Regions from separate parts of the Clostridium sp. CM042 genome, predicted to be linked through region 2. Evidence: a T-box and tRNA genes for the amino acid it is inferred to sense, from the RefSeq annotation. Region 2 holds a T-box; the other holds one or more tRNA genes.
The links. A T-box is a leader RNA that pairs with one kind of tRNA and senses whether it is charged. The one in region 2 lies ahead of tyrS (tyrosine--tRNA ligase), so its partner is inferred to be a tRNA-Tyr.

Region 1 (7,626 bases), 980 kb from region 2:
AAAATAGGCATCTCGCCATTGTTAATTTTATGAGCATTCACAATAATCATACTTTCTTGTGCTTGCCTAAAAATCTCCTTAAGCTTAACTACTTTAACACATTTACTGTCAATAATATCTCTTAGTACATTACCCGGTCCGACAGATGGCAATTGGTCAACATCACCAACGATTATAAGTCTAGTTCCTACGCTGATAGCTTTTAATAAACTATTCATAAGCATTATGTCTATCATAGATGCTTCATCAATAATTAGCACATCACAATCTAAAGGTGATTCCTCACTTCTAGAGAACTGCGACCCATCATCTCTGCCTACTCCAAGTTCTAATAACCTATGTATGGTTTTGGCTTCGCGACCAGTAGCCTCTGTCATTCTCTTGGCGGCCCTTCCGGTGGGCGCAGCCATATAAACTTTCATTCCCGCTTCTTCAAATACCTCTATAATGCAATTAATTATAGTAGTTTTGCCAGTACCTGGACCTCCAGTTATAATTTCAATACTATTTTCTGCAGCACCACAAATAGCTGTCTTTTGAGACGTTGCAAATTTTATGTTTTTTTCTTCTTCGAAGTCATTAATCTTTTCTTCTATGTCTATTTCTAATTCGTCATACTTTTCTATAGATAATGTTATAATTTTTTTAGTAATAGCTAATTCACAATAATAGAAAGGCATAGTGAAAACACAGTCTTCTTCATCAATATTTTCAACTTTCAATTTCCCCTGCAATACATTATCATAAACATTTTTCTCAATTTCTTCAGCCGTAACCCCAAGAATATTTTTAGATTCTTTGTATAATTTGTTTAAGGGCATATAAGTATTTCCCATAGCACAAAATTCATTTACCACATAATTAATTCCACTTTGTATTCTAAAAGGCGACTCTTTGTCGATGCCTAAACTTTGTGCTATCTTATCCGCAATTTTAAATCCTACCCCAGAAATGGTTTCAGTTAACACATAAGGATTATCCTGCACTACCTTTATAGAGTCTCCTCCATATTTTTTATAAATTTTCACACATTGGTTAGGTGTTACTCCATATGTTTGAAGAAATATCATTATGTTTTTAACTTCTCGTTGCTTAGAATATGATTCAAAAATTAATTGAATCTTTTTTTGTCCTACACCATCAATCTCTTTTAATCTTTCAATTTCATTATCTAATATATTCATGGTGTTTTCACCAAAGTGCTGTACAATTTTTTTAGCAGTTATTGGTCCAATTCCTTGAATAACTCCTGAAGCTAAATATTTTTCTATACCTTCAAGTGAACTAGGTATTATTTCCTCACATTGTATTATTCTAAATTGCTTGCCAAATTGAGGATGAGTAACCCATTCCCCCGTTAATTTCAGGTTCTGCCCTTCACTTATATATGGCACAATGCCTACCACAGTTATCTGCTTTTTATTATCATTCAAATGAGCAATTATATATCCATTTTCTTCATTATGAAATACTACATCTTCGATTATCCCTTGTATTTCCGGCATAAAATCTCTCCTATTTATAAATTCATATAATAACATTAATAATATTATTAACAATAATATTATTATTAATGTTATTATATCATATGTATTTTACATCTCTTATGTTCAGTATACCCCTATCTTAGGTTTTATCAAAATACTGCTTAATAATCACATGCACTAAAAAGGGATAACAATTAATAATTGTTATCCCTTTTTTTATATTATACGTACTTTTTTATTTCATCAACCTTGTTTAGTTTTTCCCATGAAAGATCTAAATCAATTCTTCCAAAATGTCCATAGGCAGCTACTTGTTTATAAACAGGTCTTCTTAGTTCTAATTCTCTTATAATTACAGCTGGCCTTAAATCAAATACTTTTTCAACTATTTGAACTATTTTATCATCGGCGATTTTTCCTGTTCCGAAAGTTTCAACCTCTATAGACACCGGTTTAGCTACACCTATAGCATAAGCTAACTGAATTTCCAATTTATCTGAAACTCCTGCAGCAACTAAATTTTTAGCAACCCATCTTGCAGCATATGCAGCAGATCTATCAACTTTTGTCGCATCTTTTCCTGAGAATGCTCCACCGCCATGTCTTCCATATCCACCATAAGTATCTACTATTATTTTTCTTCCTGTTAAACCAGAGTCTCCTTGCGGTCCTCCAATTACAAATCTACCTGTAGGATTTATATAATATTTAGTATTTTCATCTAATAATCCACTTGGAACTACAGGTTTTATTACATACTCTTTTAAATCATTTTCAATTTGATCATGAATTACTTCTTCTGCATGTTGAGTTGAAATAACAATAGTATCTATTCTTACTGGCTTATTATCTTCATACTCTACAGTAACTTGAGTCTTTCCATCTGGTCTTAAGTAATCTAATGTGCCATTTTTTCTTACTTCGCTTAATTTCCTTGCTAATCTGTGAGCCATAGCAATCGGTAGTGGCATGTACTCCGGTGTCTCATTGGTTGCAAACCCAAACATCATGCCTTGATCACCAGCACCTATTGAGTCAACCTTATCAACCTCACCTGATTTAGATTCTAAGGCCTCATCAACTCCCATAGCTATATCTGGCGATTGTTCATTAATAGATGTAAGTACTGCACATGTACTAGCATCAAAACCATATTTTGCTCTAGTATATCCTATGCCTTCAATGGTATTCCTAACAACTTTAGGAACATCTACATAACAATTAGTTGTTATCTCTCCCATAACTAAAACCATTCCTGTAGTAACTGCTGTTTCACAAGCAACTCTAGCATAAGGATCTTGTTCTAAAATAGCATCGAGTACTGCATCTGAAATTTGATCACAAATTTTGTCTGGATGTCCTTCTGTAACAGATTCTGATGTAAATAGTCTTTTCATTATAATTCTCCTTTCTACTGCTCTGGAATTTCCTTGTAAAAAAATAAAACCTCTTCCAAATATAAGAAGAGGTGATTTAACCATCTCCCTTATCTTGCAGATTATAACTGCAGGAATTGGCACCATGGTGCATTGCACCGGTTGCCGGGTTTCATAGGGCCTTTTTCCCTCCACCTCTCTTGATAAGAGTTATCAATTATTAAGTTTTAATCATAATACCACATGCATTCTATAGTGTCAACAAAATCTAAACTCTCCTAAAAATAAAAAAGACATCTATAGATGTCTTTTGGTGGAGGAGGACGGATTCGAACCATCGAAACATTACGTAACAGATTTACAGTCTGCCCCCTTTGGCCACTCGGGAACTCCTCCATATATGGAGCTGGCAATAGGAATTGAACCTACAACCTGCTGATTACAAGTCAGCTGCTCTACCGTTGAGCCATGCCAGCATGCATTTTATTCTATTTTAAAGAGATTATTATGGTGGGAACAACAGGGTTCGAACCTGTGACCCTCTGCTTGTAAGGCAGATGCTCTCCCAGCTGAGCTATGCTCCCATAATTTATTGTAAACCATAATTTATTGTAAATCATTATAAATGGTGGAGGAGGACGGATTCGAACCATCGAAACATTACGTAACAGATTTACAGTCTGCCCCCTTTGGCCACTCGGGAACTCCTCCACTTATGGAGCTGGCAATAGGAATTGAACCTACAACCTGCTGATTACAAGTCAGCTGCTCTACCGTTGAGCCATGCCAGCATATTATATTTTTTATCATTTTGCCGTTTTACCGTGTCGACAAGAATTATTATACAACTTTAATTAATTAATTTCAAGTCTATTTTCTTTTAATAAACGACTTCTCCTCTACATAACTATATTATTCGCATATTTGCTCAATATTAAGCATTGATACAACTTACTATTCCCCACAAATAATTCATTATATTTTTTATTTGGTTTTCCTTTATATAATTAATATACATATGTATTATTTTCTATTAATCATTTTTTTATTCTTTTATTATAATAATACGCGGGATTTATTCATATAAATTATTCATAGGAAACTAATTATTTTTCCCAGCGCAATACAAGGAGGTATATTTCTTGAGTAAAGCTAAAATCCATTATAAAGATCCTTTAGCATACTATACACTTTCTAATTTTCTAAAAGACTATATTGACAAAAATACTTTAGTTGTTTGCATAGGTACCGATAGATGTATAGGTGATTGTCTAGGTCCTTTAGTTGGTACACTTTTAAAAAATAGTTCCTTTCCATTACCTGTATATGGCACTATAGATAATCCAATTCATGCCTTAAACATAGATAGTAAATTATCTAAAATAAATGCTTTGCACCCAAATTGTACTATAATAGGTGTAGATGCTTGTTTAGGAGACATTTCAAACATTGGAGAACTCCAAGCTAGAAATTATCCAATTCATCCTGGCAAAGGTGTAGGGAAAACCCTTCCTAAGGTAGGCAATGTTTCATTAATAGGTATAGTAGATTCAAGTGATGACAGTGAATTGTTTACTAATAGAAACATAAGATTGAGTTTGGTAATGGAAATTGCTAATGTTTTAAGCAGATCTCTTTTGCATTCATATTATTTGTACTCCCTTAACAATGAAGAAAATAATTTAAGTCCTGTTTAAATAATTATCCACGATTTTAATTCAGAAATTTCATATAATATAAAAATAAGCAATACAATTAAACTAATAATTGTATTGCTTATTTTTATAGCTTGTTTATACTTTTTATTCTGTTAAGTATAATTCTCTTCCATTGAACGAATTATCTAACTTATCCATATAATCCAATACTTTACCTGTTCCGAGTGCTACGCATGAAACCGGATCCTCCGCTAGATATACCGGTACTTTAGTAACCTCTTGTACGAGCTTACCTAAGCCTTTTAACAATGCACCTCCACCAGTCATAACTATACCTTTATCAGCTATATCTGCTGAAAGTTCAGGTGGAGTTTTTTCTAATACGGAATGTGCACATCCTGCTATTAAAGATACCGTCTCTTTTAAAGCTTCTCTCATTTCGTCTGATGATACTTCTAAATTCTTAGGAAGACCTGTAATTAAATCTCTTCCTCTTATCTCCATGCTTGTCTCTTCTTCTTGTTTATAAGCACAACCTATGTTTATTTTTAAATCCTCTGCAGTCCTCTCACCAATCATTAATTTATGTTTTTTTCTGATATATTTTATAATCTCTTCATCAAACTTATCACCAGCTACCTTAACTGATTCACGTACAACCATGCCTCCTAAAGAAATAACTGCAATATCAGTTGTACCTCCACCAATGTCAATAACCATATTACCACTTGCTCTAGTAATATCAAGTCCTGCTCCGATTGCCGCTGCTAGTGGTTCTTCTATAAGTTGGACTTTCTTAGCTCCAGCATTTCTACCTGCATCTTCTACCGCTCTTCTTTCTACTTCCGTTGCTTCGCAAGGTACACATATTACAACTTTTGGAGAAGATAGCCTTCTTTTTCCACAAGCCTTCTTTATAAAATGATTTAACATTTTTTCAGTTATATCATAATCCGAAATAACACCGTCCCTCATAGGACGTATTGCCACAATATTGCCTGGTGTTCTTCCTATCATTTGCCTTGCTTCTTTTCCTACTGCCAATACCCTATTATTATTTCTATCTATGGCAACAACAGAAGGTTCTTTTAATATAACACCTTTTCCTTTAATATATACAAGCACTGTAGATGTACCCAAATCTATTCCCATTTCTGTACCCACTCTAAAAAAAAACATTTCAAAACCACTCCTGCTCTTTAGTATATTCAATATTTAAATTATACTAAACTCTATTCTATAAAGCTATAAGAAAACCCTTTTTTAATTTTAAAATTTTTTTATAGTTTTTAGCTTCGAATGTTTTTATCCTTGTGCTTCTTTGTATTTCAATTTAGTTGCTCTTCCACCTCTTATATGTCGCTCAGCTTTATTTATATCTAAAATTATTTTTGCATCGCTGGCAATTTGAGGATTTATTGTAGGCAATCTTTCCGTCATATCCTTGTGTATAGTACTTTTGCTAACGCCAAACACTTTGGCAGTTCTTCTTATTGTAGATTTTGACTCAATAATATACTTAGCAACTTCTAGTACTCGATTTTCAATATAGTCTTTCAAGTGTTGCCTCCTTAACCCTTATATATTTATAAATATGCATTATCTTGCTTTTAAATTCCATTCCAATTAGTCATCTTCCAATATATTTTTAAAAAATGGCTAATTGAGATGGTTATTGGTTATTTCTTAGTTTCTTCAGGTTGATATTTCTCATATTTTACATATTTAGCAGGATCAACATTCTTACTACTCTGCAAAACTTCAAAATGTAAGTGAGACCCATATTCTTCCTTGAATGAATTTAAGCTTGTGTTTCCCACTGTACCAATTTGCTGCTTTTTAGTTACTTTATCCCCTTTTTTTACTAATATTTTTTCATCTAAATTAGTACTATTAGTAACAAATCCATTTTGATGATCTATTTGAACCATCTTACCTTTTTGACCATCAACGTCAGTACCAACTTCTTTAACTATTCCATCCATAACCGCTACAACTGGCTCACCTATTTTTGCTTGAATATCAATACCTAAATTTGTTCTATAACTTCCATCCGTCTTCCATACTACTGAGTCAATATCTTTTGAATATGCCCTTGCGAGTAATCCATTTGCTACAGGATTTACAAATTTAGCATTAACTGATTTAGAAACTGCTGATGCTGCATTTCCTGTTGTAACCTTTTTGATGTTTGGTACTGCTTTAAGTGCTTTATCCTTAGCTTGTTTTTCTTCTTTTACTTGAAGAGCACCCTCATATTCTTTTTGTTGCGCTTTTATAACATCTCCTGCATTTGCTTGTTCCTTTTGTAACACTTCTTGCTTGCTTGAAAGTTTCTTATTATTATTTGCTGTTATAGACGCTACTGTAGCTACTATACATAAACAAACAAATAAAATTACATAGAATCCTTCCTTCTTAAAAAAGTTTAATGTCTTATTGTTTGCGTTCTTATCCATACAAACACCTCCATTTGTATTTTTGTCCATATTGTATTAAAACATACATATTTTCTAAAATTTATTTAAGTTTATACTACATTTTAAATTATTTACTCTTAGTTTTGCTTATATTATCTCCTGCGGAGCTATTTATTATCTCCTGCGGAGCTATTTATCATCAAGTTTCTTTTTATAAAAAGCAAAGCTGATTATCCATTTTTTTATAGAGGATAACCAGCTTTGGTATATTATTTTTTATTTGGATATAACAGTCCCTTGATAATAATGAGTTAATATTTCAATATAAGTTTTCCCATCTTTCGCCATAGCATCCGCACCCCATTGACTCATTCCTACACCATGACCATATCCACTGCAATCTATTTCTACGTTGCTTAAATTAAACTTCATTTCAAAATTCGATGATTTCAAACCTAGCATAGTTCTAAATTTACTACCTGTCATTGTTATATTCCCTACCTTAATATTCTTAACACTTCCTGCCTCAGTCCTATCAATTACTGTTATTAGTTTCTTAATATTAGTTGAGGTTACCTTAGCATTATTGTAGTTGTTATTTATAATTCGGCTTAGATCTTTATACTTAAAAGTTTTACTACTCTTAAAGCTTCCTGCTCTTTCTTCACCTGGGCTTTCTACGCTC
Region 2 (7,626 bases):
TATCATTAAGTTTTTGATCAAATACATTCATAATTTTCGAGTAAGCCTCTGGTTTTAGATTAAGCTTATTTTCAATAACGGCTTTAACTGTATTTTTAATCTCTTCAGTCTTTAATTTGATTTGCTCTTTAATGAGAAAATCTGTAGTTATATTTTCTATCTCGTTTTCAATGTTATTTATAATTCCCTTGTCTATCTCTGAAACATTTAGTTCATTTTTTATCATATTTATAATTTCACTAAGTAGATTGTTTTTACCATAACCATTAACTTTAGTATTGGCGGAAGTTTTACCATCTATTCCCACATTGTTAACAATATCCTTTTGTAGTTTATTTAATGGCAGTTCTTTATTTGGCTTTATATCTTCTAAATTATTACTGTCAGGTTCAAACTGTATTATATCTAATTCGTTTAACTCTTTATTTATCAAATTAACATTAGTTGTATCACTATTTAAAAGATAGGTATTCATATCTTTTAAATTGTTATATATAGCTGACTCTCCTTTAAATAGCTTTATAAAGCTCTCCAGATTTCCTTTAGTAAGTTCTATATTGTTTTCTTTAAGTAATAATATCTCATCAACATCTAAATTCTTTAATGCTTGAAAAAAACTTTTTAATATTTTTGTTATTTCATTTGCCTTTTCACTATTAGGGTCAATATTTCTACTATTAAGATATTTACCAATAAAATTTTCCTCTTTATCAGGATTTAAAGATATTTTTTCTCTGAAATCAACTAAATTTTTTATATCAATTATATTATCTTTAGTTAAAGGCATATCATGTTTTATCATTTTTTCAAAAAGCAAGGTATCTGTCTTGTCAGTACTTAAGGGGTTCCCCTTAGAAAACTCTTCTAAAATATCATTTTCTACGGTTTTGCCCTCTTTATCTTCATATAATAATTTTATTTTCAGCATGCCATCTTCAAAACCTTCTACAACAAACTTAAGCACACTACCATCAGGGACTTGTTCTAGTGGCTTATTAATCTTTGCAGAAAACTGCCATCCATCTAATAATTTTAAATTAACTTCTCCCTTTTGCTGATCTGTACTTACAATTCTTGCATTGAACTTTTCCTGGGCTTCAAAAGATATTTTACTAAAAGCTTTTTTAGCTTGTGGATTCTTTAAAATTAAAGTATTGCTAATTAAAGACATAAGCCACCTCCCATTTATTTGGCATAAGGCATATTCAAATTCATATGCCCTATAACTTTTTCAAAAGTTATCACTACTTTATTATCGTATAAAATATTTTTTTTTAAAGGGTACGGTTAATAATTATATATTAGTTATTAACCGTACCCTAAAAAAACAAAACAAAGTTAAAATATAAATTTCAACTTTGTTTTTCTAAAAATTTGCTATTCTATTTTTAAAGAATAGTATTTTTTCTTTCCTTTTTTAATAAGCACACAGCCATCTTTAAAATTTTCTTCTAAAAGTGTTGCATTTTTATCTTCAATCTTTTTATCGTTAATAGTTAATCCACCCTGCTCAATTAATCTTCTAGCTTCTGCTTTTGATGGCACCACTTTAGTGTACACTAATATATCCATTAATCCTGCATTCTTCATGTCGTAAGGTATAGATACTGTAGGTACGTTACTCATATTAGTTCCACCACCAAATAAGGCTTCTGCTGCAGTTTGAGCTTTTATAGCTTCTTCTTCCCCATGAATAAGTTTTGTAACCTCAAAAGCTAAAACTTTTTTAGCTTCATTGATTTTTTCGTCTTTTAAAGCACTTAAACGCCTAACTTCATCCATAGGTACAAAAGTAAGTAAGGATAAGCATTTTTCTACATCTGAGTCCGCAATATTTCTCCAGTATTGGTAAAAATCATAAGGAGATGTTTTATCTGCATCAAGCCATAGAGCTCCATTTACAGTTTTACCCATTTTAATTCCTTCGCTATTTGTAAGTAATGTGCAAGTCATTCCATAAGAAGCTTTACTTTCTTTTTTTCTTATTAGTTCTATACCAGCAATTATGTTAGACCATTGATCATCTCCACCTAACTCCATAGTACATCCATATTTTTTATTTAACATTAAAAAGTCATATCCTTGCATAAGCATATAGTTAAATTCAAAAAAAGATAAACCTTTTTCTAGTCTCTGTTTAAAACACTCAGCAGCTAACATCTTATTTACTGAGAAATGTACTCCTATATCTCTTATAAAATCTACGTAATTTAAATTTAAAAGCCAGTTTGCATTATTTTCAAGGATTGCTTTACCATCACTAAAATCTATAAGTTTTGAAAGCTGTGATTTTATGCAAGATATATTATGATCAATTTCTTCTTTTGAAAGCATTTTCCTCATATCTGTTTTACCAGATGGATCACCAATCATTGTAGTTCCACCACCAACTAAGGCTATGGGTCTATGCCCTGCTCTTTGCATATGAGCCATAAACATCATAGTAATAAAATGGCCAATATGTAGGCTATCCGCTGTTGGGTCATATCCTATATAAAATGTTACCTTTTCCTGTCCTAATATTTTCTTCATTTCATCCTCGTGAGTAAGTTGTTTTATATACCCTCTCTCGTAAAGCGTATCATATACATTTTCCATAATTTATTCCTCCTTATTTTGCTTCTCTATTACTTATTAAAATGTGTCTAAACTAAAAAAAACGCCCCCCTAAGAAAGGGACGAAGTAATTTCCGTGGTACCACCCAAATTGATTTAACAATCCGCTCATTCCTTATAACGTAAGGTCAACCCGTCTCAGCTTACTCATCATCTTCGATGCTATTTACTCATCATCTTCGATGCTGCTTCAGCTTAAAGCTCCCGAATGTATTTCACTATAATCCTTAACTAGTTCACACCTACCACTAGCTCTCTTAATAATTCCTACAGTTACTTTTTTCTTTCATAGCCTTTTAGATATAATTATTCATATTATTAATTATATCTGTGTATTTATAATATATCAAGTAATATAATTGCTCATTTACTGTATTTATATTTGTTTAGGTGCTATTTACGCTGATTTGAGACTATTTGCTCTATATAAAATAAAAGCAGGGCTAAAAACCCTGCATTACATTCAAATAAATAATATTTTATCTCTTTATGTGCTATAATTCTTTAAAAATTCTGGTGGATTTAAGCATTCGCAACCTACATTCACATAAAATTCCAAGCTATACTTTTTAGCTAAAGTATCCATTTTAGAAAACAATTGTGCCGTATGCTCGAGTTTATCATCAACAACATTAAATACACCATCAACAAAAATTGTATCAATATCGTAATCTCTAGAAAGCATACCGCACAAAAATCCATAAAAATCATCCTGACTTTTTAAATCAAACTCATTAGTAGCTACAAATCTCATTTTTCTATTTAATTGCAAAGTAGCTTTAGCATCATCATCAATATAAACTATGTTTCCTTTAACTTTATCAACCGTCTCGTTCGCTAATTTAATCAGAGCTTTAGTTTTACCTGAACCCTTTCTACCACAAAATACATGAATCATGTTAACCGCCTCCTATTTTATCTAATATAACCAGATAATTATTAAACAGGTCTACACCGTACGTAATATTGTTATCATAATATATTATGCTTATAGTAGTGCAATGTTTCATATTCCTAAAGTAATTTTTATAATTATAATTTACAACAAAAAAAACGATGGAATACCACCGCCTTTTTATTGAAAGTTTTTAATAATCCCTGTGTTCTTTATTTGTACTTCTACTTCAACTTTTAATTCAGTTTTATTGATAACATCTTCCATTTTTATTTTTGGATATTTTACATAAAATTCTTCATTTACATTAAAGATATCTATTCCCATACTCTTGTATTTTGCAAACAGATTATTGCAGGATTTCATAATATTTTCTTGTGACTTCTCTTGGATTTTACTGATATTTTCTTTTGTAAATATAATATCTTTTTGAGCTTCTGCTAAATCCACATCAATTTTAATTTTCTTTTTTAAATGAACAATATTATCATAATAACTGATTTCTGTCTTAGTTTTGCTTTTTAAAATTTCTAAAGTTACAAATTTATTAATATCACAAGGATTAGTTACTTCTAAAGTACCACCTGAAATAGAATTAGTTAAAAAGTTAAATCCTTGCCCCTCTTCTCTTGATAATACGCTAACCATTTTATCGTCTTTGATCACCGCTCCACCATTTACTTCTAATTTTTCCTCTAAATTATCTTTTGGGATATCTATTATGGTTACTACATTGGTTCTGTCTCCCATATTTCTTTGATTGTAATACTCATTTAAAGTTAGTTTTACAGCTCTTGAATACGCCCCAATATTTTCCATAAGCTGCACTAGAAATACTCCAATGTATTTCTCTTCAACAATATTTAGCTTCATAAGTTTCTCTGGATCCCCCCTATATATTGCAATATAAGGCCTTAAAATCAATTCTTGATCACGATCCATAAAATCTATAAAATTATCAAGACCGAATTCTGCGGCCTTTTGAGTAAATATTATGGCCTTATTTTGTGTATAATTTAATTTATAGCTGGAAGTAGTACTCATATTTCTAACAGCTTCAAACATTGTTTTTCCCGTTGCCTTAAATAAGATTCTTTGATCCATACTTTCAGGTGATGTCCCCCTTATCCCCTTAAAAGCTTCAACATATAATATAGTATTACCGGTATCATCTACATCTATTACTAATGCAGAAACAAATAAAACCTTATTAATATCCTTATAACTAAAACATGATGTCATAGTAAAACAATTCGTTATTATGCATATTATAACTAATATTTTTTTATACTTATTCATTGTAATCATCCTTATCAAAAATACTATTAGATATCTTGCTAAGATCTTTTCTATATAATACATCCTTAAGTTTAAAGCTTTCTAGTGTCCCTAAAGGGAATAGATATGGATATCCACAACTCTCGAGTCCCGCCATATGTGAAATTAAAATAAAGAAACTAATATAAAATCCTGGTAGCCCAAGCACCGAGGAAAACAAAATAATAATTATATTCCATATGGATAGAGCACCATAAAGCTTAGGAACCAAAAAAGAAGAAATAGATGAAAGTGCCACGATTACTATAGTGCTTTGTGATGCTAAACTCGCCCCCACCGCAGCATCGCCTAAAATTAATGCTCCAACAATGCTCATTGACTGGCCTATTGGTAATGGTAGTCTTACTCCTGCCTCTCGAAGTAATTGAAAGAAAAAAGTCATTAATAATAGCTCTATAACCGTAGGGAGAGGTACACCGGCTCTAGAAACTGCGAGCTTTACGGCAATTACCGTTGGAATAAGCGAAAAGTGAAAAGTTGAAATAGCCAAATATACGCCTGACAATAAGGAAGCTAATCCAAAGGCGACCACTCTCATGATTCTTGATAAATTACCAAAATATTTATTAGAAAAATAATCATCTGGTGTTTGAAAATTATCCACAAAAAAATATGGTGCAGTAATTACAAAAGGCGTTCCATCTACGATTATTGCTATTTTCCCCTCTAAAAGCTTTGCTGCCGCCACATCTGGTTTTTCGGTAGTGCCTATGGTGTCAAAAGCTGTGTTTGTATTTTTTAATTCTTCTTCAATGTAACTTGTGTCTAATATAAACTCTAATTTTATATTAGTCACCTTTTTTCTTATATAATCAACAAGTTTCTTCGGGGCCACACCTTCTATATAGCATATTACGGCTACTGTATTAGATTTACTTCCTAAAATTACTGGTTCAAATTTCAAATTTGAATTTTTTATTTTCCGCCTAATCATTGATACATTATCTACAAAAGCCTCCGTAAAACCTTCTCTTGGTCCTTTAATTACATCTTCTGTAGGAGGTACACCTACACTCCGCCTTACATACCCCTTAGCCTCACAATAAATCGCTTTATTTGAAAAAGAAAATATAAGCACCAAGTCTCCAGATAAAATGTGATATATAGCCTCGTCATTACTATTAATATCTCCAATGCTATTAGCCGGTAATACTTCTTTTTTTATATCCTCTAAATCTACAGTCCAAATTTTGTGCTGCATTAGAGGGTTAAATATATATTCACTAATAAAGTTAGAATCACATAAATCATCAATAAATACACCAAATATTGTTCCTAAATCACACTCTATCTCCCTATATTTGACATCGTAACTATTTTTTAATTTTTCTTTAACATAATCTATATTTATTTTTTCCATTTTAATCACCCAGTTTATTATTTGTAATATTTAAGTTTAATATTCTGAAATCAGGGAAATAATACAAATATATTACAAATTTTATTGAAGCACGGTGTAGAATAAAAATAAGGAGGAGGCAAAATGGATAAGATAAATACAAAACATTTAATGTTCATAATTTGGGGAACCTCCATTGTAGCAATGAAAACTTACCCCAATGTATTCATTATAAATGGAGGTAGAGATTCCTGGATTTCCGTTATTATTGCCTCTATTATTTTATTATTATTTTTTGTTTATTTACTTTTCGTTTGTAAAAAAAGCAATTGCTATGATATGGATAAAATATACCATAGAGCTTTAGGTAAAACCATGGGAGATATTTTTTTAATTTTATTTATCCTAACTTTAATTGTAAGCTTAATAGAAAGTTCTTCGGTAGAAGCAAATGCCTTGCACCTAAATATGCTCTCAGATACTCCTGTTTGGTTTTTTCTCTTGTTTATATTAATACCAGCCGTTTATATTACAAAGAAGGGTTCTAGAGCAGTAACTATAGTTACTATTATTGGTATATGTCTTATTATGGTAGCAGGTATAAACCTAGCAATTCTTACAGCTAAATATAAAGATTATAGTTACCTACGCCCTATAATGGCGGGCGGCGTCACTACCTCTTTTATTTTATCTATAATAAAAGCACTTGGATGTTACGGTAGTATAGCTATTTGTATTCCATTTTTATCTAGAGTAACTAATAAGTCAAAAATCACAAAACATTGCGTTATTGCAATATTAATTGTAATACAGATGGAGATTTTCGCAAACATAGGTGTTTTAACTACCTTCGGCGTAGTTAGAGCCTTGAACATTAACTATCCTAAGCTCATACAAACTCAGTTAGTTAATTATTTCGGTTTTATAGAAGGAGGGGAGTTTTATGTAATGCTTCAAGTGGTAGGTGGTTGGTTTATAAAATATGTATTAACACTAAGCGCTATACTAATTTTATTAAAAAAGCTTTCTTTCCTTAATAAATACAGTGTATACATTATTACTTTATTTGTATTCATAATCTCCTATTTCACTTCCGCTAAGGTAGTATTATTATATAAATTTTTAAATCTTTACGTCTATTTTTCTGTAATAAGCTTCATGTTAATACCAACAATAATTTTCAGTATATTTTACTTTAAAACTAAAAAAAACACTAGAAATGACTGTATAAATAGAAAATAAAAAGAGAAACAATATTTGTCCTATATTGCTTCTCTTACTTTTAAATTTTGGCTATGTTAAAGAATAGCGTTGATAATATAAGATTTTTAATGGAACTCCAAAAGGAGTTCCCTTAGTTAGTGTTTTAAGAATATGGTTTATTTAAAAAGTTCTGTATTTTCAGCAACAAATTCAATATGTCCACAATTTGAACATA

Region 1: it encodes a tRNA-Tyr, which carries the amino acid that the T-box ahead of tyrS (tyrosine--tRNA ligase) is inferred to sense. The anticodon was not compared.

The regions. Positions count from the first base shown of each region.
Region 1 covers NZ_CM143646.1:2,173,755-2,181,380, forward strand. The annotation lists gene recD2 (SF1B family DNA helicase RecD2) at 1-1,505, opposite strand, end outside; gene metK (methionine adenosyltransferase) at 1,709-2,884, opposite strand; SAM riboswitch class I at 2,971-3,073, opposite strand; tRNA gene ACWJJ7_RS10245 (tRNA-Tyr) at 3,175-3,259, opposite strand; tRNA gene ACWJJ7_RS10250 (tRNA-Thr) at 3,265-3,339, opposite strand; tRNA gene ACWJJ7_RS10255 (tRNA-Val) at 3,372-3,447, opposite strand; tRNA gene ACWJJ7_RS10260 (tRNA-Tyr) at 3,490-3,574, opposite strand; tRNA gene ACWJJ7_RS10265 (tRNA-Thr) at 3,580-3,654, opposite strand; gene yyaC (spore protease YyaC) at 4,006-4,560, shown strand; gene mreB (rod shape-determining protein MreB) at 4,666-5,700, opposite strand; gene spoIIID (sporulation transcriptional regulator SpoIIID) at 5,827-6,081, opposite strand; gene ACWJJ7_RS10285 (peptidoglycan DD-metalloendopeptidase family protein) at 6,201-6,980, opposite strand; gene spoIID (stage II sporulation protein D) at 7,218-7,626, opposite strand, start outside.
Region 2 covers NZ_CM143646.1:3,150,128-3,157,753, reverse strand. The annotation lists gene ACWJJ7_RS15010 (hypothetical protein) at 1-1,171, opposite strand, end outside; gene tyrS (tyrosine--tRNA ligase) at 1,378-2,598, opposite strand; T-box leader at 2,672-2,915, opposite strand; gene ACWJJ7_RS15000 (hypothetical protein) at 3,104-3,514, opposite strand; gene ACWJJ7_RS14995 (Ger(x)C family spore germination protein) at 3,692-4,810, opposite strand; gene ACWJJ7_RS14990 (spore germination protein) at 4,803-6,209, opposite strand; gene ACWJJ7_RS14985 (GerAB/ArcD/ProY family transporter) at 6,333-7,430, shown strand; gene ACWJJ7_RS14980 (hypothetical protein) at 7,568-7,626, opposite strand, start outside.